DNA from 2 places in the Bacillus sp. KH172YL63 genome. Region 2 is predicted to be linked to the other one. Evidence: predicted binding sites of a transcription regulator. Region 2 holds the regulator's gene; the other holds the start of a gene.
What was found. Region 2 encodes CtsR, which represses protease genes until heat stress. Its sites were predicted from a motif close to ATGGTCAATAAAGGTCAAACA; they were not measured.

Region 1 (10,679 bases), 1.1 Mb from region 2:
GATCCTGCCCGATGCACTGGAGCACGGGGAACGCTCAACGGGTAAATCTGAGCAGCAATTAGGTGAAGTGTTCTGGAAGATTGTCATCAATACGATTCATGAATTAGGCGTACTGAAAGAGCATTTCGAAGAAGAAGGCTTGATCTTACCAGACCGGATCGGTGTTGCAGGCACGTCCATGGGTGGGATTGTCACGCTGGGTGCACTGACTCAATATGAATGGATATCATCTGCCGTTTCATTGATGGGAAATCCAGCTTATGTGAAATTTGCAGAAACCCAGATCGGTCAGGTGGAAGCACTTGGTTACGATCTTCCGTTCAGCAAGGAAGAAATTCAAGGCATTTTAAATGAACTGTCTCATTACGACCTGAGTCTTCAACCAGAGAAACTTGGAGGGAGACCGCTCATGTTCTGGCACGGGAAAAGGGATAAAGTCGTCCCGTTCAATCTGACCCGTGAATTTTATGACAGCATTGTGCCGGTCTATGAAGGGCAGGAAGATCACCTTCTCTTTATAGAAGATGAAAAAGCCGACCACAAGGTGACGAGGGAAGGCGTGTTGAGGCTGGTTGAATGGTTTGAAAAGCACATCTCAGCCTGACTTTTTTGTACTATACCCGTTTATTTGTTAAGATGAAGGGTGAATAAAGAGTAGGATAACGTAATTAGAATAAAGGAGTGATACCATGGATCAAGATTTAAAGGATAATTTGATGGGTGCGTTAGAGCAGGTTGTCGACCCTGAATTAGGTATAGATATTGTGAATTTAGGACTGGTGTATGACGTTGATCTAGACGAAGAGGGACAGGCGAAGGTTACGATGACGCTTACGTCGATGGGATGCCCGCTAGCAGGTACAATCGTCGATCAGGTGAAGACCGCTTTGGGTGAAATCCCAGAAGTCAAAGAAACAGAAGTGGATATCGTCTGGAATCCACCATGGAGCAAAGACAATATGTCCCGCTATGCGAAGATTGCCCTCGGCATCAGATAATAGCGGTGAATAATGAAAGATCCCCCTGGGCGATGTGCCCCGGGGGATCTTTTTAGTCAGGATCGGTTACTCATCAATCGATCCGGCAAATCGAAACCGGACAATTCTCACAATCGATGGCTTCTTTCAGGTAGTCCAGATCCATAATCGTCAAATAACCTTTTTCCCAGATCAGAACGTTCTCTTTCTTTAACTCACTCAATAACCGGTTCACCACTTCCCTCGAAGTCCCGCAGAAGTTAGCCAATTCCTGATTTGTCAGTGGCAGGTCGAGAAGGATTCCTTTATCGACGGTTTTGCCATAGCTGTTTGTCATGCGGATGAGGGTAGAGTACAGGGCTCCCTTTTTTCCATGGAGGATGAGGTCGCGGAATTTCGTCTGGTTCTGCTGATTCTGGAGCTGGATCCATTTCATCCACTGAATGGTCAGCGAATTGTCATGGGAAAGGGCCTCTTCGAAACTTTCTCTCGGCAGCACATAGATTTCCCCGTCTTCCACGATTTTTCCGCTGAGCATATAATGTGCTTCCTGGCTGAACAGGGTCAGCTCACCAATAACATCATCGCATGAACAAATCCGCAGGGAGAGTTCCCTGCCATCCGGAATCACCTTACTGATTTGTACCCGTCCTCTTTTAATCAGGTACACCTCTTGTGCAGGGTTGCCTTCTTGAAACAAAAAGTGTCCTTTTTCAACCGGTTTCAATAAGCCGTTCTCGGTAAATAATTGTTTTATCTCGAAAGGGACTTTTGTGGTTTCACTCATGAGATCACATCATTTCCATCAAAATGTATGATTTATCCAAGTGTAACGTATTTTCCTGCAGGATTGAAGGTTTCTATGCAAAAATCAGGACAGCGGCACCTGCAATTCCACAATAGATCGCAAAGTACTTCAAGTTTCCTTTAGCCATGATATTCATGAACCACTTCAAAGAGAAGTAAGAAGCGACAAGTGACGATAGGAAAGCGACAGTGTAAGGTAGCGCCCGTGAAGCCAAATCCGGATCATCCATCAGGTCGCTGATTCCAAATACCATGACCCCTACGCTGACTGGGATGTAGAGGAGAAAGGAGAAACGGAGTGCCGTTTCCGCCTTCATTCCGCTCGCCATGGCAGCTACGATCGTTGCACCGGACCGGGAAATACCCGGGATGAGGGCTACCGCCTGGGCAAGGCCGATGATAATCGCGTCTTTCACATTCAAATCTCCGTCATTCTTTCTGCCTCGGAGATTTCGGATCATCCAGAGGGCGATACCCGTGATGATCAGCGTGATACCAACCGTAACGACTTTCGTCAAATGCTTCTCAATCACATCGCCGAACAACACGCCAATCACCCCGGCAGGGATCGTACCGATGATTAAGTATAAAATGAAATGAAAATCACGTTTCGTTTCAGGTGTTTTATGTTTAAAGTAACCCAAACCGTTCACGATCAGACGAAGGATGTCTTCCCGGTATATGATGAGGACAGCAAGCAGTGAAGCCGTATTGACGAGCATTTCAAATGTCAATGTTGCATCATCGATTCCGAGGAAATGCTGGGCAAGCAGCAAGTGTCCACTTGATGAGATCGGAATCGGCTCAGTAAAGCCTTGAAAAATCCCTAAAAATAAATATTTCATTATCAGATAAAAATCCATTGTGTTTCCTCCAAGCGTTTTTTCTCCACATTTTTTAATTTAACACCATAAAGGGAAAGACTGTAAAGCCTTTTTCAAAATGTTAACCGAACCGTAACGTGTTTATCATCTTTATCCTTCATCTGGCATGCATGAAAGCTTGCTGTTGTAGAAAAATAGGAGAGAAGCACAGCTTCAACAAGGAGGGGTGACAATGGGACAATCGCGACAATTCAGGGCGGGAGACAAGGCGCCGAATAACGGAGAATACATCGAAATCGGTGAAACCGGGAGCATGGTGAAAAACCCGCAGAAACTCCGGATGAAAGCAGGGGACCGGTTCCCGGAGAACGCCAATCACAACCGTCTATGGACATATGCAAGAAAGCCATAACAGTCATGGCGCAAGGCTCCGGAACTGACAATGTTCTTGTCAATTACCGGAGCCTTGTTTCTTTTCCTTTTCCAAAGAAAGGGATATAATGAATATAAAGGTCAATAAAGGTCAATGTACGAGGTGAAAGCAATGGATTTTGACAAAATGACACACAGCATACAGGAAGGCCTGGTTTCTGCAGGTGAAATCGCAAAAGGAAAACTACATACGGACATATCGACTTTTCATCTGTGGAAAGCGCTCCTCAGCAAAGAAGACAGCCTGCTACGAACGATTTATGATCGGACAGGGATCGACGGGCAGGACGTGATTGAGTGGACAGAAGCGAGGCTGAATGAAAAACCTGCAGTCGAAGGAACAGGCATCCAATATGGGCAGTTCTTCTCCCGGGATGTTCACCAGCTGCTGCAGGACAGTGAGCAATTGAAAACCAAGTGGGGAGATGACTACATCTCGATCGAACATCTGGCAGTCTCCTTATGGAAACAAAAGGATAACAGAATCAACACATACTTATCCAATCTGGGTGTGACAGAAAGGATCATCCTCGGCATCATTGAAGAAATTAGAGGAGGGAATAAGGTGACGACACAAAATCCTGAAGTGAAATATGAAGCACTGAAGAAATATGGGAGAGACCTGGTTGCCGACGTCAAAGCTGGAAGGATCGACCCTGTCATCGGGAGAGACAGCGAGATACGTCATGTAATCAGGATCCTTTCCAGAAAAACGAAAAACAATCCTGTCTTGATCGGTGAGCCTGGCGTGGGGAAAACGGCGATCGTTGAAGGACTTGCACAGCGGATCGTCAGAAAAGATGTCCCGGAAGGATTGAAGGATAAAACCATCTTCGAACTGGATATGAGCTCATTGGTCGCAGGGGCCAAGTTCAGGGGTGAATTTGAAGAGCGCTTAAAGGCGGTATTACAAGAGGTGAAGAAAAGTGAAGGACGGATCCTTCTGTTCATCGACGAGCTTCATACAATTGTAGGGGCTGGTAAAACAGAAGGGGCGATGGACGCCGGCAATATCCTCAAACCGATGCTTGCAAGAGGGGAGCTTCACTGTATCGGGGCGACGACCTTGAATGAATACCGGAAGTATATTGAAAAGGACCCGGCACTTGAAAGGCGCTTTCAACAGGTGCTCGTCAAGGAACCGGATGTGGAGGACACGATTTCCATCTTGAGGGGGCTGAAGGAACGATTTGAAATCCATCACGGTGTGAATATCCATGACCGGGCAATCGTGGCATCTGCCAGATTGTCTGTCCGGTATATTTCTGACCGGTTCCTTCCGGATAAAGCGATCGATTTGATTGATGAAGCGTGTGCCACGATCCGCACAGAAATCGACTCCATGCCGTCGGAGCTTGATGAAGTGACCCGTAAAGTGATGCAGCTCGAGATTGAAGAGGCCGCGCTGAACAAGGAAAAGGATCCGGCAAGCCTCGAGCGGCTCGAGCGTATCCGTGAAGACTTAAGCAATCTGAAGGAAAAGGCAAATGAAATGAAGCTGAGGTGGCAACGGGAGAAAGAAAGTATCTCCGTTGTACAGGAAAAGCGTGAAGAGCTGGAAAAGCTGCGGAGGACGCTTGAAGAAGCAGAAAGCAATTATGACCTCAACAAAGCAGCCGAGCTGAGGCACGGACGTATCCCGGCGATGGAAAAAGAGCTTGAGGCACTGGAGCGGGACATGATGAAAGAAGAGGAAGGCCGCCTCCTCCGTGAAGAAGTGACCGAAGAAGAAGTTGCCGATATTGTTGCCAGATGGACCGGTATTCCTGTCACGAAGCTTGTTGAGGGAGAGAGGGAGAAGTTATTGAAGCTTGACTCTATCCTCCATGAAAGGGTAATCGGCCAGGATGAAGCCGTTCAATTGGTAAGCGATGCGGTGATCCGTGCAAGGGCAGGAATCAAGGATCCAAACAGGCCGATCGGGTCATTCATTTTCCTTGGTCCGACCGGCGTCGGGAAAACGGAGCTCGCAAAAACTCTCGCACAAACGCTGTTTGACAGTGAAGAGCAGATGATACGGATCGATATGTCTGAGTATATGGAGAAGCATGCTGTATCCCGATTGATCGGTGCACCTCCTGGATATGTTGGATATGAAGAAGGCGGTCAGCTTACAGAGGCTATCAGACGGAAGCCTTATTCAGTCATCTTATTGGATGAAATTGAAAAGGCCCATCCGGAAGTCTTCAATATCCTTCTACAGATGCTTGATGACGGACGGATAACCGACTCCCAGGGAAGAACGATAGATTGTAAAAACACTGTGATTATCATGACCTCCAATATTGGATCGGCTTATTTACTAGAGCGGAATAAAGGAGAAGAAGAGATTGATGATGAAACGAAGAATCTTGTCATGGGGCAGCTCCGCTCATCGTTTCGTCCCGAGTTTCTCAACCGGGTCGATGATATCATCTTATTCAAGCCCTTAAGCATCGGAAATATTAAAGGGATCATTGATAAGCTTATCGACGATTTACAAAGCCGGTTAGAAGAGCAGCAGATCAGCTTATCACTGACGGAAGCCGCCAAAGCGTTCATTGCTCAATCGGCGTATGATCCAGTCTACGGTGCCAGACCGTTAAAAAGGTACCTTCAAAAGGAGATTGAAACGAAACTGGCGAGGGAATTGATCAAAGGGGGCGTCATGCCAGGTCAGACCTTCACCATCGATGGAGGAAAAGACGGGTTGATATTCAAGTGACGGAATCCCGGTAATCCACATGAAAGCATAAAAAAAAGCAGCCGCATCAGGCTGCTTTTTTAATGTTTCTCAACCGGCTCGTTTGGAAGAACAAGCGTGATCAGGAACACCAATACTGTTACACAAACAGAAATGATCAATCCAGTTACGAAATGGAATTCGATTCCGTTCATTGAACTAACAACGTATGTCAACATTTCACTCAGAGCAAAAGCCCAGAAAAACATCCAGAAAAATCTCATGCGAATGCACCTCATTCCTATGTAATCAACTAACTTCTTAGCAGTTTGTAACCATTTCAATCTTTTTCATTTTACCACAGGACTTTTAATTAATAAATGGCGAATATGTGAAATGTAACCCTTATCATTCCTCCCCTGCCCATGGATAAAAGTAGGGGTAACATCCATTTATTCGCAAATATCAGCGCCTGGTTGGGCGTTCTCCCTTACCAAAGTTGTACCTTTACATAAACTATAATGACTTATTATGTAAAAAGGAGAAATCAAAATGTATCAGCGATTGTTTCAATTAGAGCAAGAGTGGTGCATGATTCATTATCCTGAACGTCCAAATGGTTTCGCTGTCCTGATCATCGGGGATGCCAATCATTATGTGGATGAGAAAAGCAGCTTTTGGGTTCAGCATGAGGCACGCTATAAATGGATTCAGGACCTGACAAACAAAGGATATATTGTGTATTATAGCAATCTTTACGGGGCGAATTGGGGGAGTAATCAGGCCGTGAAGCTCGCAAAGCGGCTGTATCAGCACGTGAAGCGGAATGAAATCATCAACGGCAAGATTCATATCCTTGCAGAAGGCATGGGGGCGCTTGTGCTCAAAAATTTGTACCCGAAAATGGAAGATGATATAAGAAGTGCCGTATTATTTTCCCCTTGTGTATCCGTATATGATCATCTGGAGCAAGAAAGGGAACAAAAATTTTTTTATAAAAAGATGATAAAAGAACTTTCACTCACCCTGGATGTGATGGAGGAAGAGTGTGAAACGCTTATTTCCCGGCAATCCCTTGACTATGAAGTGTTCAAGACCATTTCGATTCCTTTGTATATTGTTCAGCCGACAACTCTAAATCGTTATAAAAATCAATTCACTCTCATAAAAGATATATATACGGAGCGTTTGGAAAAAGGAAAACCGACCGATTTATTCTTTGTCCTCCCTGAAAAACGCGTCTCTCTTGGAGGGAAGTTTGCTTCATACTTTTCCCTGCATGAGAAGGAGTTATAACTAACAAATTGGAGTGATTGATTTGAATCATGCATTCGTGTTTGCTGCACAACAGTTTTTAGGATTTGAACTGTGCGATGCACTGTTGGAAAAAGGATGTACAGTGACTGCTGTAGATGAAGACATGGAAGTGAAGGATAAATGGCTCGAAATCGGAAGGAATGCAAACCTTCAATACATTCCGTATGAGAAATGGGATAAGGATCTGCTTGAAGACTGTTTTGTATTCCTTCCATATTATGATCAGATGAGGGAAGGCACGGTGGAATATTTACAAGAAGTGGATGCCATGGTTTCAAAACTTGAACAACCTCCCCAAGTAATCAGGATCTATCAGAACGGAACGCGGAATCACAGAAAGGATGGGGCAGCATTTTATATCCCGACACTGTACGGCGTTCATCAGCCCCGGGACTTTTTATTTGCTCAACTTCTTCAAGGCGGGCAAGAGGGGAAGGGGTATGCTGATGACCCAAGTGGAGCCATTTATGTGAAAGATGCGGCAAGGACAATCGTTTCCCATTCATCAAGAAGTGAATCCTTCACGCTGAAGCCACTTTCTCCCGACAGCTGGAATGAAGCATTGTCCTACGTCACTGACAAAGCGGTCAATCCAGTCCGCAAGGGGAGAGAATCAGTCGGGCAAGAGATCATCGTGAAGCCGTCCAAGCCCCATCAGTACATCATCGAAAATCAAATAAAAGGGATCCGTCTCCATGAAATTCAGGAATGAGAAATATTTCTCTTTTCACAGTATGGGGATGGAGGTAAAATAGAGATGATGTAATAATTTTCTATTGTACTTTTTATAATGGCTGCACGGTCTGTAAAGGAGTTGCTGCACATGAAAAAGCAATTATACACAATATTATTGACAATCATCATGCTTGTCCTCGGTGGTTGTTCCTCTGGGAATGGCGCGCATATAGAGAAAGTAGGTTTACTTGTTCCCGAAACAATAAATGACGGTGTATGGGGAACAAAAGGGTATAAAGGATTATTGAAAATTCAATCGGATTATCATGCAGACGTGTTTTATAAAGAGAGTATGAAGAGTGATACATCAATCAAACAAGCAGTAAAAGAATATGAAGGCGAAGGAGTGGAATTGCTCTTTGGTCACGGAAGCGAGTACGCCAGTGTGTTCAATGAGCTGTCCGGTGAATACAAAGATATCCACTTTGTCAGCTTCAACGGCAGTGCAACAGAGAAGAACACAACAAGCTTGCAATTCAAAGGGTACGCCATGGGATTCTTCGGTGGGATGACTGCCGCCAAACAGTCCCCTGCACATCATATCGGTGTCATAGCGGCATTTGACTGGCAGCCTGAGGTTCAAGGTTTCATCGACGGGGCAAAGTATCAAGACAGTGATACCAAACTGACCGTGAAGTATACGAATCACTGGGATGATCAAGAAATCGCCCTGACCTCACTGGATGCCATGATGACTGACGGCGTGGATGTTGTGTATCCTGCAGGTGACGGCTATAATGTAGCTGTAATTGAAAAGCTGAAGGAAAAAGGGCTTTATGCCATTGGATATGTATCCGATCAATCAGACCTTGGGGAATCGACGGTGCTGACGAGTACAGTACAACATGCAGACAAGTTGTACGGGGTAGTGGCTGAACGGTTTGCGAATGGTGAATTGGATTCGGGTAATTTGGAATTCGATTTCGAAGACGGTGTCATATCAATGGGTAAATATAGTCCTCTCGTTCCTGAGGAATTTCAATCTCAAATGAAGCAACATGTCAAGCACTACATCGAAACAGGAAAATTACCGAATGGAAAGGAATCGAAGCAATGAATCAGGACAAAACAATGGAATTTATGCAAATCGCAATGAAGTATTTCCCTCAAGCGAAAGAGCAGCTTGATCAAACAGGAGTGGAGTTCACTCCCGACATGCTGCAGCCTTTTATGACGCTTTTCACACAAGTTATGGGTGAAGCGTATGAATTAGGGAAACGGGATGCATTACATAAAGAATAAGGGAAGAAAAACGGTCCATTGATGATAATGGACCGTTTTTTTGTGCTCGTATAAGTAATTCCTGAAAGGTTGCAGAGATCGCCTTCAAAAACATATTCGACCTAATGAAATCGCGTATCAGTAAAAAATAATTGCAGAAAGCATGAATCTTCGATAAAATTAGTACCAAGTCATAATAATTGATAATAAACCTAAATACTTAAAAATATAAACGAAAGTAGGGAATGCCAATATGAATACAGGTATTATTGGAATTGGACGTTATCTTCCTGAGACGATCTTAACAAACGCTGACCTTGAGAAAATGGTAGACACAACGGATGATTGGATTCGTACAAGAACAGGCATCGAAGAGCGACGGATAGCAAATAATGAAATAAATACCTCTGATATGGCATTTGAAGCGGCCAAAAAGGCAATCTCTGATGCAGGGATCACAGCTGAAGATATTGATCTCATCATGGTCGCGACGGTCACACCTGATTATCCATTCCCATCTGTCGCCTGCCTGCTGCAAGAGCGCCTGGGGGCGAAGAAAGCAGCTGCGATGGATCTTAGCGCTGCATGTGCAGGCTTCATGTATGGTATGGTAACAGCGAAGCAGTTTATTGATAACGGGGCATATAAGCATGTACTTGTTGTCGGCGTAGAGAAACTATCGAAAATTACAGATTGGGAAGACCGCAACACAGCCGTGTTATTCGGAGACGCAGCAGGGGCTGCCGTACTTGGGCCGGTTCCGGATGGTAAAGGAATTCTTGCATTTGAACTTGGATCTGACGGTTCTGGGGCAAAACATCTTTATCAAGAGGAAAAGCTCGTGATGAACGGACGGGAAGTATTTAAATTTGCTGTGCGTCAAATGGGTGAATCGAGTATCAACGTGATTGAAAAAGCAGGACTCAGTAAAGAAGATGTAGATTTCCTGATTCCACACCAGGCGAACATTCGCATCATGGAGGCAGCAAGACAGCGCTTAGAGCTGCCGGTGGAGAAGATGTCCAAAACAGTCAATAAATACGGGAACACATCAGCGGCTTCGATCCCTGTTTCACTTGTAGAGGATCTCGAGGCTGGAAGAGTGAAAGAAAATGACGTAGTGGTCATGGTAGGCTTCGGTGGCGGATTAACATGGGGCGCCATCATCATGCGTTGGGGTAAATAGACCGGAATAACTCTCATAAACAACTTGCAGATAAAGGAGATGGATTGAATGAATAAGAAACGCGTAGTGGTAACAGGCTTAGGAAGTGTGACGCCTTTAGGAAACGATGTTGAATCGACATGGAAAAACATTAGAGCGGGAAAGACCGGTGTAGGCCCGTTAACAAGGTTGAATGCCGATGAGTATCCAGCGAAAGTGGCGGCGGAATTAAAGGATTTCAATATTGAGGACTTCGGGGTAGAGCGTAAAGAAGCGAGAAAAATGGACCGCTTCACCCATTACGCCATTGCCGCATCCTTAATGGCCGTAAAAGATTCAAAGCTTGATATCACGGATGAAAATGCCCACCGTATCGGTGTTTGGATCGGATCAGGTATCGGAGGCATGGAGACATTTGAACAGCAATATGAAACGTTCCAAAAACGCGGATACCGTCGTGTGAGTCCTTTCTTCGTTCCGATGATCATACCTGATATGGCAACTGGACAGGTGTCCATCATGCTCGGTGCAAAAGGTTT
Region 2 (10,679 bases):
GTGAATGGTCGATTCTTTAATAAATGGTCTTGCCCCGTCATGGACGAGAACAATCTCATGATCCACCTCAAGCAATGCATGATACACACTGTGCTGACGCTCTTTCCCACCGTCTACGAGCTTCACGACTTTCGTGATTCCGAAACGCTTCAGCAATGCGGTGAACGTATCCCGCTCCGACGGATGAATCGCCAAATAAATCCCTTTACACCGGGCATCCTGTTCAAAGACACGCAGTGTATGGATGATGACAGGGCACTCATTCAATTCAAGGAGCAGCTTATTCCTGTCTGCCTTCATTCGCTTTCCCTGACCCGCAGCCGGGATGACCACTTCATATTCCATACGATAACCCCTTTAACTCTCATGTCATACTATTTATTATACCTCACAGGATGACATGAGTCAGGGCATAGCTTTAAACTTATAAGGCTTTTTCAAGCTGCTTCGGCTTTGCGAAAATCATTCGGCCTGCCGACGTTTGCAGGACAGATGTCACCAGTACATCGATATACTTTCCAATATAGTTGCGTCCTTCCTCTACGACGATCATCGTACCGTCATCCAGGTACGCAATTCCCTGGTTATGCTCTTTCCCGTCTTTGATGACCTGCACTTTCAACTCTTCGCCAGGCAGGACGACCGGCTTGACCGCATTGGCCAGATCATTGATGTTCAATACTTGTACACCTTGAAGGTCACATACTTTATTCAAGTTGAAATCGTTGGTCACAACGATGCCATTGGTGATCTTTGCAAGCTTTACAAGCTTAGAATCCACTTCTTGAATCTCCTCGAAGTCCCCTTCATAAATCTGGACCTCGACAGGAAGTTCTTTCTGGATCCGGTTCAGGATATCCAACCCGCGGCGTCCGCGGTTACGCTTCAACACGTCCGACGAATCGGCAATATGCTGGAGCTCTTCCAATACAAACTGTGGAATCACGACGATCCCTTCCAAAAACCCGGTTTGGCAAATATCCGCTATACGGCCATCGATGATGACACTCGTATCGAGGATCTTAAGGGTTTTCACACCCACTTCTTCTGCATCTTCTTCCAGGTCTTTTTTCTTTCCGCGGGCAGACGCGCCAAAAAGACTGACCAGTTCATCCCGTTTCTTGAAACCTACCTGAAATCCTAAATATCCAAGAAGCAATGTCAATAGAATCGGCACGACGGTATTCACAATCGGAATCTGCATCTGATTGAACGGAATACCGGACAAATAGGCTACAAACAGACCGATGATAAGACCTAAACTGCCGAATAGCAAATCGGTCACCGGGGCCTTTACTAAACTATCTTCAAACCACTTGACGAAATTGACAACATACTCGACTGCCCAAAACGAAAGAATATAAAAGATGATGGCACCAAATATAGCAGTCATATAAGGGTTATTAATTAAAGGAATGTCTGATAAATTAATGACGGTAAATAACTCGGGAAGAAGAAAGATCCCTAATGTACCCCCGACAATCAGGAAGCACGCTTGAACGATTCTTTTTAACATTCCCTCACCTCCTCCTATTCATTATAAACAATTTACTATTTTTGAAACGTCATAAGCTTGAGAATTTAAAATTTAACCGAATCGACATCATTTTGATATACGTATCCCATCATAATGGATTCCTTAAGTGAAGGCTAACACGTCTGAAAGGAACTGTCAATTTTTTGAAAATGATACAAATGTACCAATTGAGGAAAAAGAAGGGCATCACACTACAGCTGGTGGTCGGCAAACGTCTGCTCCTTAATCAGCTTAAGCCCCTCCTTGATCTTCCTTGCCCTAACTTCACCGATCCCTTCCACTTCATCCAGGTCATCCACAGATGCACTCACGATTTGAGGGAGCGTGTCAAAGCGGGTGATCAGGTTTTCAATGATGACGATCGGCAGGCGGGGAATTTTATTCAATACACGGTAGCCCCTCGGGAAGATCGCATCATCATGGTGAACATACCCGTGATAACCCAATAGCTTGAACAGTACGTTATCCTCTAAAACCTCCGAGTGTACAAGCTCCTGGAACTTATAGAGCAGCTCGAAAGGCTTGATGTTCCGCTCATGGGAATAATCCCTGATGATCAGCATCGCTTCATCCTCGATATCTGACAGCAGTTCATTCATCTGCAGGCGAATCAGCCTTCCTTCGACTCCCAGTTCGCTTAAATAGGTCAGCAGTTCATTCTTGATCCTGAGCACCATTTCAAAGCGGTGCAGCACCTTCAATAAGTCACTCTGGGTCACCAGTTCTTCAAACTCAAGCACCGACAGATTCGAAATGCTCTGATCAAGCACGACTTTATATTTCTCAAGTGTCTGTATTGCCTGGTTGGCCTTCGTCAAGATGACAGAGATGTCCTTTAACGCATACCGGAAACTCCCTTGATATAGGGTGATGACATTTCTACGCTGGGAAATCGCAATGACAAGCGCATTCGTCTGGCGGGCAACCCGCTCTGCCGTACGATGCCTCATCCCGGTTTCCGTGGAAGGGACATATATGTCCGGAGCAAGCTGGGCATTGGCCAGGATGATCTTCGTCCCTGCTTCATTCAGGATGATCGCCCCGTCCATCTTGGCAAGTTCATACAGATAGCTTGGGGAAAACGCACAGTTGATATGAAACCCTCCATCAAGAACAGACTTCACCTTGTCGTTATAGCCAACGACGATCAAACCACCCGTATTCGCCCGCAGTACATTATCAATTCCGTCTCTTATCGGAGCGCCGGGAGCCACGAACTGCAGTATATCTGATATGGACTTATCTCTTGCCTTCTTATCTTCCATTGTTTATCCTCCTAATATAATTGAGAGGGCCTCATTAATATTCGACACGCCTTTCACTTCTATGTCAGACGGCGGATGCCATCCACTCAAGTTATTCTGTGGCAGAATCACACGCTTGAATCCAAGCTTAGCCGCTTCCTGAACACGTTGCTCAATCCTCGACACCCGTCTGATTTCCCCTGTAAGGCCAACTTCCCCGATGATACAATCGTGGGCACTGGATGCCTTATCCCGGAAGCTTGAGGCAATGCTCGCAGCAACCGCCAAATCGATCGCAGGCTCATCCAGCTTCACGCCGCCCGCTACTTTCAAATAAGCATCCTGCTGTTGTAGCAGCATACCTGCCCGCTTCTCAAGAACCGCCATAATCAGGGAAACACGGCTGTGATCGATCCCCGTCGCCATCCTCCGGGGGTTATTAAAGCTGGTGGGGGTTACAAGTGCCTGAATCTCTACAAGCACAGGTCTCGTCCCCTCCATGGAAGCGACAACCGTCGACCCTGCCGCCCCCTGGGACCGTTCTTCCAAAAAGATCTCAGAAGGATTCGCCACTTCTTCAAGCCCGAGCTCTTTCATCTCAAAGATCCCCATCTCATTCGTCGAACCGAAACGATTCTTTACCGCCCTTAATATACGGTACGAATGATGGCGTTCCCCTTCAAAGTAAAGCACCGTATCGACCATATGTTCGAGCAGGCGCGGACCCGCAATCGAACCTTCCTTTGTAACATGCCCGACAATGAAGATCGCAATGCCCTTCGTCTTCCCGATCCTCATCAGCTCAGCGGTACATTCCCTTACCTGAGATACACTTCCCGGGGCTGACGTCACCTCTGGATGAAAGATCGTCTGGATCGAATCGATGATGACAAAATCGGGAGAAATCTGTTCAATCGTTTGATGGATCAACTCAAGACTCGTTTCCGCATAAATATACAACTCATCCGCATTCACGTGTAAACGATCAGCCCGCAGCTTCGTCTGCTTAATGGACTCCTCCCCCGATATATAAAGTACCTTATGCTTTTGCTCGGCCAGCTGAGCTGACACCTGAAGCAGCAAAGTGGATTTCCCGATCCCCGGGTCCCCTCCGATTAAGATGAGAGACCCCGGCACCACACCTCCACCGAGCACCCTGTTCAATTCCTTCGATTCAGTCAACACCCGGGGCTCCTGCTTCGTTTCAATCGAAGTCAGCTTCTCCGCCTTCGAAGGGCCGTTGCTTTCAGTATGCATAAACGACGCACGGGGCTTCTTCCCCGTCATCTCCACTTCCTCCACCATCGTGTTCCACTCATTGCACCCTGGACATTTACCCATCCATTTCGCAGACTCATATCCACATGATGAACACACAAACTTCGTCTTTTTCTTAGCCAAACTATTCTTCCCCTCTTTTACTCTATTTGTACTCCCATCCATTCATGACAATACCATTTGGAATGATTGTATCGGTTTTATGTAATGGATTCAAGAAAAGCGGAGCCGGCTTGGTAGGCCCGACAAGCACAAGGGGGGAAATACCGGAAGGCGGTCTTTGCCTTTTGGTATTTTTCCCTTGTGACCTCGAGGGACTAGCCGGCGGAGCTAGACAATATGAAAAGCGCAGGGGGCTTGCTCAAAGGCGACAAGCATATGGCAGGTTAACCGGAAAGGCGTTTTTTGCCTTTTTGGTTAACCTGACATATGACCTCGAGCCTCTAGCCACATGAACCACCCGTCTCCACATTGCCGCCTGTCCTACCTTTTCTTAAGATAAAAGAGGTACACGTAAAGCATCTGCGTGTACCTCTTTGTCATTCTTCATATTATGTCGTCGTGTTTGCCGCTTCTTCTTTTTGAACTTTGACCACAAACTCATTCTCTTCTACATCGATGAGGATATTCTGGCCAGTAAGTACTTTGCCTCTAAGCAGCTCTTCTGACAGTTTATCTTCTACATATTTCTGAATCGCACGGCGAAGTGGACGTGCCCCGTATTCAGGATCGAATCCTTCTTCTGCGATCTTCTCTTTTGCTGCCGCTGAAAGTTCCAGATGAATATCCTGTTCTTTCAAGCGAGTTGTCAATTGATTGGACATCAATGTCACAATCTCTTTCAAGTGATCTTTTTCAAGAGAATGGAACACGATGATTTCATCGATACGGTTCAGGAATTCAGGTCGGAATGCACGCTTCAGCTCTTCCATGACCTTCCCTTTCATATCCTTATAATCCTGCTGACCATCCTGGATGTTGAAGCCGACATATTTATTGCTCTTAAGCGACTGTGCCCCAACGTTCGAAGTCATGATCAGGACCGTATTCCTAAAGTCGACCGTTCTGCCCTTCGAATCAGTCAAACGGCCATCTTCCAGCACTTGAAGCAAGATGTTGAATACATCCGGGTGGGCTTTTTCAATCTCATCGAGAAGGACGACAGAATATGGTTTACGGCGAACTTTTTCAGTCAGTTGACCGCCCTCTTCATACCCTACATATCCTGGAGGTGAACCAACCAAGCGGGATGTCGAGTGTTTTTCCATATACTCGGACATATCGATGCGGATCATCGCATCTTCATCCCCGAACATCGATTCTGCAAGCGCACGGGCAAGTTCCGTTTTCCCTACACCAGTCGGTCCAAGGAAGACAAAGGAACCAATCGGGCGCTTCGGATCTTTCAGTCCGGCACGTGCACGACGGACAGCTTTCGAAACGGCGACTACCGCTTCAGATTGACCAATCACCCGGGAATGAAGGATTTCCTCCAATTTCAGCAAACGGTCTGTTTCTGTTTGTGCAAGCTTTGAAACAGGCACTCCCGTCCAGTTCGATACAACCTTGGCGATATCTTCAACGGTCACTTCTGTGTTTTCCTGACCTTGTTTTTCTTTCCATGTATTCTTCGTTTCCTCTAACTCTTCACGGAGCTTCTGCTCTGAATCCCGCAGTGAAGCAGCTTTTTCAAATTCCTGACTTTGAACGGCTGCATCCTTTTCTTTGCGGATCTCTTCAAGCTTGGCTTCGAGCTCTTTCAGGTTCGGCGGTGTCGTGTATGAGCGCAATCTCACCTTAGAACCGGCTTCATCAATTAAATCAATCGCTTTATCCGGAAGGAATCGGTCTGAAATATAACGGTCAGACATCTTCACTGCCGCATCGATCGCTTCATCGGTAATCGATACGCGGTGATGGGCTTCATAACGGTCCCGTAACCCCTTCAGAATCTGGATGGACTCTTCGGCCGTAGGTTCATTGACCTGGATCGGTTGGAAACGGCGCTCCAGTGCAGCATCCTTTTCGATATATTTACGATACTCATCCAATGTCGTCGCTCCGATACATTGCAACTCACCACGGGCAAGGGATGGTTTCAGGATATTCGATGCATCGATTGCCCCTTCTGCACCACCTGCTCCGATCAATGTATGAAGTTCATCGATGAACAGGATGATGTTTCCTGCCTGACGGATTTCGTCCATGACTTTCTTCAGACGGTCCTCGAATTCACCACGGTATTTCGTACCGGCGACCACCGTACCCATATCAAGTGTCATTACCCGTTTATCCCGCAGGATCTCCGGCACTTCATTGGCAATGATCTGTTGTGCCAGACCTTCTGCTATCGCTGTTTTCCCGACACCAGGCTCCCCGATCAATACCGGGTTATTCTTTGTACGGCGGCTTAGAACTTCGATCACCCGTTGGATTTCCTTACTTCTTCCGATGACCGGATCCAAGCTGCCTTCACGTGCTATCGCCGTCAGGTCACGGGCTAAGCTGTCAAGGGTTGGCGTGTTGGCATTTGCATTGCCTCCGCCCTGGTGGTTGCTTGAATCATTGCTGCCTAGTAGCTGAAGTACCTGCTGACGTGCTTTATTCAAGCTCACACCCAGATTTCCGAGCACCCGTGCAGCGACTCCTTCGCCTTCACGGATCAACCCGAGTAAAATATGCTCCGTTCCTACATATGAGTGACCGAGTTTACGGGCCTCATCCATTGAAAGTTCAATCACTTTCTTAGCCCGAGGTGTGTAATGAATCGTTTGGGACTTCTCTGTACCTTTGCCGATCAGCCCTTCCACTTCCTTCTGGATCTTCTCAGGGCTCAACCCCAATGCCGTAAGGGCCTTCGCAGCAATCCCTTCACCTTCCCGGACAAGTCCTAATAAAATATGTTCAGTGCCAATGTTACTGTGCGATAAACGAATCGCTTCTTCTTGAGCCAGCGCCAATACTTTTTGTGCTCTTTCTGTAAATCGACCAAACATCATATTATTTTTCCTCCTCACATATATCCTTATCTAACTTAATTCGCTCTCGTATCAAAGAAGACCTTCTTATATCTCTTTCATTTGGTCGCAAAGGACCTCCAGAATATTGTTGTAAAAAACCCGGCTGGGTCAAAATCATTAATTCATTCAGTATATTCTTTGATATGGCTTTGATGTATCCTAAATCAATCCCGAGCCTGACATCCGACAGACACTTCGCCGCCTCCTTGGATTCAATGATCCTGCTGTGCTCAAGCACCCCGAGTGAACGAAAGATCCTGTCTTCTAATTGTATGTTGGACGTCTTAACTAATGCGCCCCTGGCAGACAGTTCTTTATCGATGATCTGCTCCACGACGCTCAACAAATCTTCTACAATATCCTCCTCAGACTTCCCAAGGGTCGTTTGATTCGAAATCTGAAAGATATTCCCGAGCGCCTCGCTGCCTTCACCATATATCCCCCTGACCACCAGTCCCAACTGATTGATTGCCGGGATAATACGGTTCAATTGCTGCGTCAGGACAAGTCCCGGCAGGTGCATCATCACCGATGCCCTGAGCCCCGTCCCTACATTGGTCGGGCAGGTCGTCAAGTAACCGTGCTTTTCATCAAAGGCATAATCAAATTCACTCTCGAACCAGTCATCAATCTGATTCGCCCGCTGCAGTGCTTCCTTCAATTGCAAACCGGGATATAAACACTGTATTCGAATATGGTCCTCTTCGTTTACCATTATGCTGACATCTTCCTCATTTGATAAAAGGACTGCCCCATCATTCGTATCCTCTGCCAGGTTGGGACTAATAAGGTGTTTCTCCATCAATACCCTCTTTTGGAGGGGCTGAATCTCACTTGTCGGTAAAAATTCCAATTCCCCGAGCTCTTTCGGGTAAAAAGAGAGTTTATCCTTCACACGCTCCACAATCTCTTTGGCTTCTTCTGAAGAATATAAAGTAGAAAAACGGAAATCAGTCAGGTTCCTTGCAAGTCTCACCCTCGAACTGAGGACAATATCTGAGTTCGGTCCCTCTTCACTCATCCACGAACTGACAGCATTACTCAAGAACTTTTCAAGACTCATTCCTGCTCTCCCCCTTCTTTCTTGATTTCTTTCTCCAGGGAGCGGATTTCATCTCTGATCTCAGCTGCTTTTTCAAACTCTTCATCCACTATCATCTTCTGCAGTTCCGATTTCAGCTGTTGAATTTTCTTTTTCAAATGAATGGCGCCGCCCATCCGTTCCGGAACCTTGCCATGATGCTCAACATTTCCACTGTGAACACGCTTTAACAAAGGCGTCAACTCGTCTTTGAACGTCTCATAACAATGGGCACAGCCAAATCTTCCTACATTGATAAACTGATGAATCGTCATCTTACATTTCTTGCATTGAAGTACTTCTGCCTTAGGAATTTCAGCTTCCTTTGCCTGCTTAAATGCAGGGGATATATTAAGGAGACCTGCCAATAGATTGTTCACAGAAAACCCAGGATTAGAATCAAACATGAACATGTCACCTTTATCCTGCGCGCACTGCTCACATAAATGAACCTCCGTCTTTTCCCCATTGACCACCTTTGTAAAATGAAGGGTTGCAGGTCTTTCATTGCAGTCTTGACACACCATCCCTCTCACTCCTCAACACTTACTCATATTTCAAAGTATCAAGCATCGCCCTGAGCATCCTTCCTCTCAGTACATCCCTTTCAGGCAGATCCACCATGATGACCGATCGATCCATCACACTCAGCATGATCTTCGCTTCTCTCTCGGAAATGATCTCTTCTTCAACCAATCTAAACACAATATCAGCCGCCGTATTTTGACTGATCATTTGCGTTATCAAAGAAACAAGCTGATCAATCAAGTGAACTTGATCGTGAGCCTTCACCTTCATGATCCGGATGTAGCCTCCGCCACCCCGCTTACTCTCCACTACATATCCACGTTCAATCGTAAAGCGGGTATTGATGACATAATTAATTTGAGAAGGAACACATTGAAACTTATCAGCGATCTCGCTCCTTTTAATCTCGACGATCTCACGTTCACTCACTTCTAACACGTTCTTCAAATAATTTTCAATGATGTCGGAAATGTTCCTCATCAAACCTCCTCCTCATTTTGACTTTGACTATATTTGACTATAATTATACAACCGGGAAATCAACTTTGCAATTATGAAGTTTACCCTTAGAAGTTTTCCTGTTTTTGGGAGGTTTTAAACGTGGGGGGGTGGGGATTTTTGAGTTTTTGGGGGATGGCGGGATGGGGTGTTGATCTGGGGGTCTGACTTCCGACCTATTTTAATAAGTATAGTAAGTTTCCACTCCGTTGTGCGGGCTGGGAGAAGATTTAAATGAGAGGGATGGCTTTTTTATTAGAATTGGTTACCCTTTCTGTTAAAAATCAACCATATAGAAGGGTTATTCTTCGAATTTACGGTGAAACCCAGGATGGGGACATTAGATGTTACTGATTTTCATGGTATTGGGAGCTATTTTAAGAAGGTCACTCATGCTGATTGCGTCATTTCACAAGGTTTATGCGTCTCTTTTAGGGTTATTTGCGTCATTTTCAGAGGTTTTTGCGTCGTTTTTTTCATTTATGCGTCTCTTTACTTGGTTTATGCGTCGTTTAACAATATTACCCATTTCGTCACTAAAATGTGTTGACTCAAACTTACCAATTTACTAAATCCACACTTTCTTACAACGTCCCTTCCCCGGAGGCCTCCCCTCTCTCCTACCATTCCCCCTCCCCACATCCACACCAACCAAAAAAGAGTATCTCTCAAAGAGCTACCCTTCTGAACTATTCGCCTGGCGCCACCCCACAGTCTAATACCGCACCCAATCTATCATCCGCGCTAAAGCTGCGACTAATCTTCAAATCCCTCTACGGAGAACTGAACAAAGATCTTCTTCACTCCATCACGTCTTCAATCTTCTTGTACTCCCACTACCATCCAACTCGAGCTCTATCACCAACCCCGGAAGCCCCCACTCCCAAAAACCAACACAAAAAAAGCAGCCCCCTAAAGAGCTACTCTTTCCTACTATTTGCCTGGCGACGTCCTACTCTCACAGGGGGAGATCCCCCAACTACCATCGGCGCTGAAGAGCTTAACTTCCGTGTTCGGCATGGGAACGGGTGTGACCTCTTCGCCATAATCACCAGACGAATATTTAATTGAAGGTTTATTCCTTCAAAACTAGATAAAGAATTGATGTCAAGAAAGCCGAATATCAGCCTGTTGTTCATATAAATATGACTCTTTGTGGTTAAGTCCTCGATCGATTAGTATCAGTCAACTCCACATGTCGCCATGCTTCCATCTCTGACCTATCTACCTAGTCATCTTCTAGGGATCTTACTCACTTACGTGATGGGAAATCTCATCTCGAGGGGGCTTCATGCTTAGATGCTTTCAGCACTTATCCCTTCCGCACATAGCTACCCAGCGATGCCTTTGGCAAGACAACTGGTACACCAGCGGTGCGTCCATCCCGGTCCTCTCGTACTAAGGACAGCTCCTCTCAAATTTCCTGCGCCCACGACGGATAGGGGACCGAACTGTCTCACGACGTTCTGAACCCAGCTCGCGTACCGCTTTAA

Region 1: the regulator CtsR is predicted to act here: its motif matches at 3,118-3,138, upstream of clpB (ATP-dependent chaperone ClpB).

What each region holds. Positions count from the first base shown of each region.
Region 1 is NZ_AP022842.1:1,215,208-1,225,886, forward strand. It holds gene KH172YL63_RS06050 (prolyl oligopeptidase family serine peptidase) at 1-604, shown strand, start outside; gene KH172YL63_RS06055 (metal-sulfur cluster assembly factor) at 690-998, shown strand; gene KH172YL63_RS06060 (Crp/Fnr family transcriptional regulator) at 1,072-1,764, opposite strand; gene KH172YL63_RS06065 (undecaprenyl-diphosphate phosphatase) at 1,838-2,647, opposite strand; gene KH172YL63_RS06070 (YjzC family protein) at 2,841-3,020, shown strand; gene clpB (ATP-dependent chaperone ClpB) at 3,153-5,744, shown strand; gene KH172YL63_RS06080 (DUF2929 family protein) at 5,804-5,986, opposite strand; gene KH172YL63_RS06085 (hydrolase) at 6,255-6,998, shown strand; gene KH172YL63_RS06090 (hypothetical protein) at 7,021-7,731, shown strand; gene KH172YL63_RS06095 (BMP family ABC transporter substrate-binding protein) at 7,843-8,811, shown strand; gene KH172YL63_RS06100 (ComZ family protein) at 8,808-8,996, shown strand; gene KH172YL63_RS06105 (beta-ketoacyl-ACP synthase III) at 9,229-10,161, shown strand; gene fabF (beta-ketoacyl-ACP synthase II) at 10,210-10,679, shown strand, end outside.
Region 2 is NZ_AP022842.1:110,777-121,455, reverse strand. It holds gene ispD (2-C-methyl-D-erythritol 4-phosphate cytidylyltransferase) at 1-345, opposite strand, end outside; gene KH172YL63_RS00610 (PIN/TRAM domain-containing protein) at 425-1,516, opposite strand; gene disA (DNA integrity scanning diadenylate cyclase DisA) at 1,729-2,802, opposite strand; gene radA (DNA repair protein RadA) at 2,806-4,182, opposite strand; gene clpC (ATP-dependent protease ATP-binding subunit ClpC) at 4,611-7,058, opposite strand; gene KH172YL63_RS00590 (protein-arginine kinase McsB) at 7,060-8,142, opposite strand; gene KH172YL63_RS00585 (protein-arginine kinase activator protein McsA) at 8,139-8,687, opposite strand; gene KH172YL63_RS00580 (CtsR family transcriptional regulator) at 8,707-9,168, opposite strand; rRNA gene rrf (5S ribosomal RNA) at 10,126-10,242, opposite strand; rRNA gene KH172YL63_RS00570 (23S ribosomal RNA) at 10,342-10,679, opposite strand, start outside.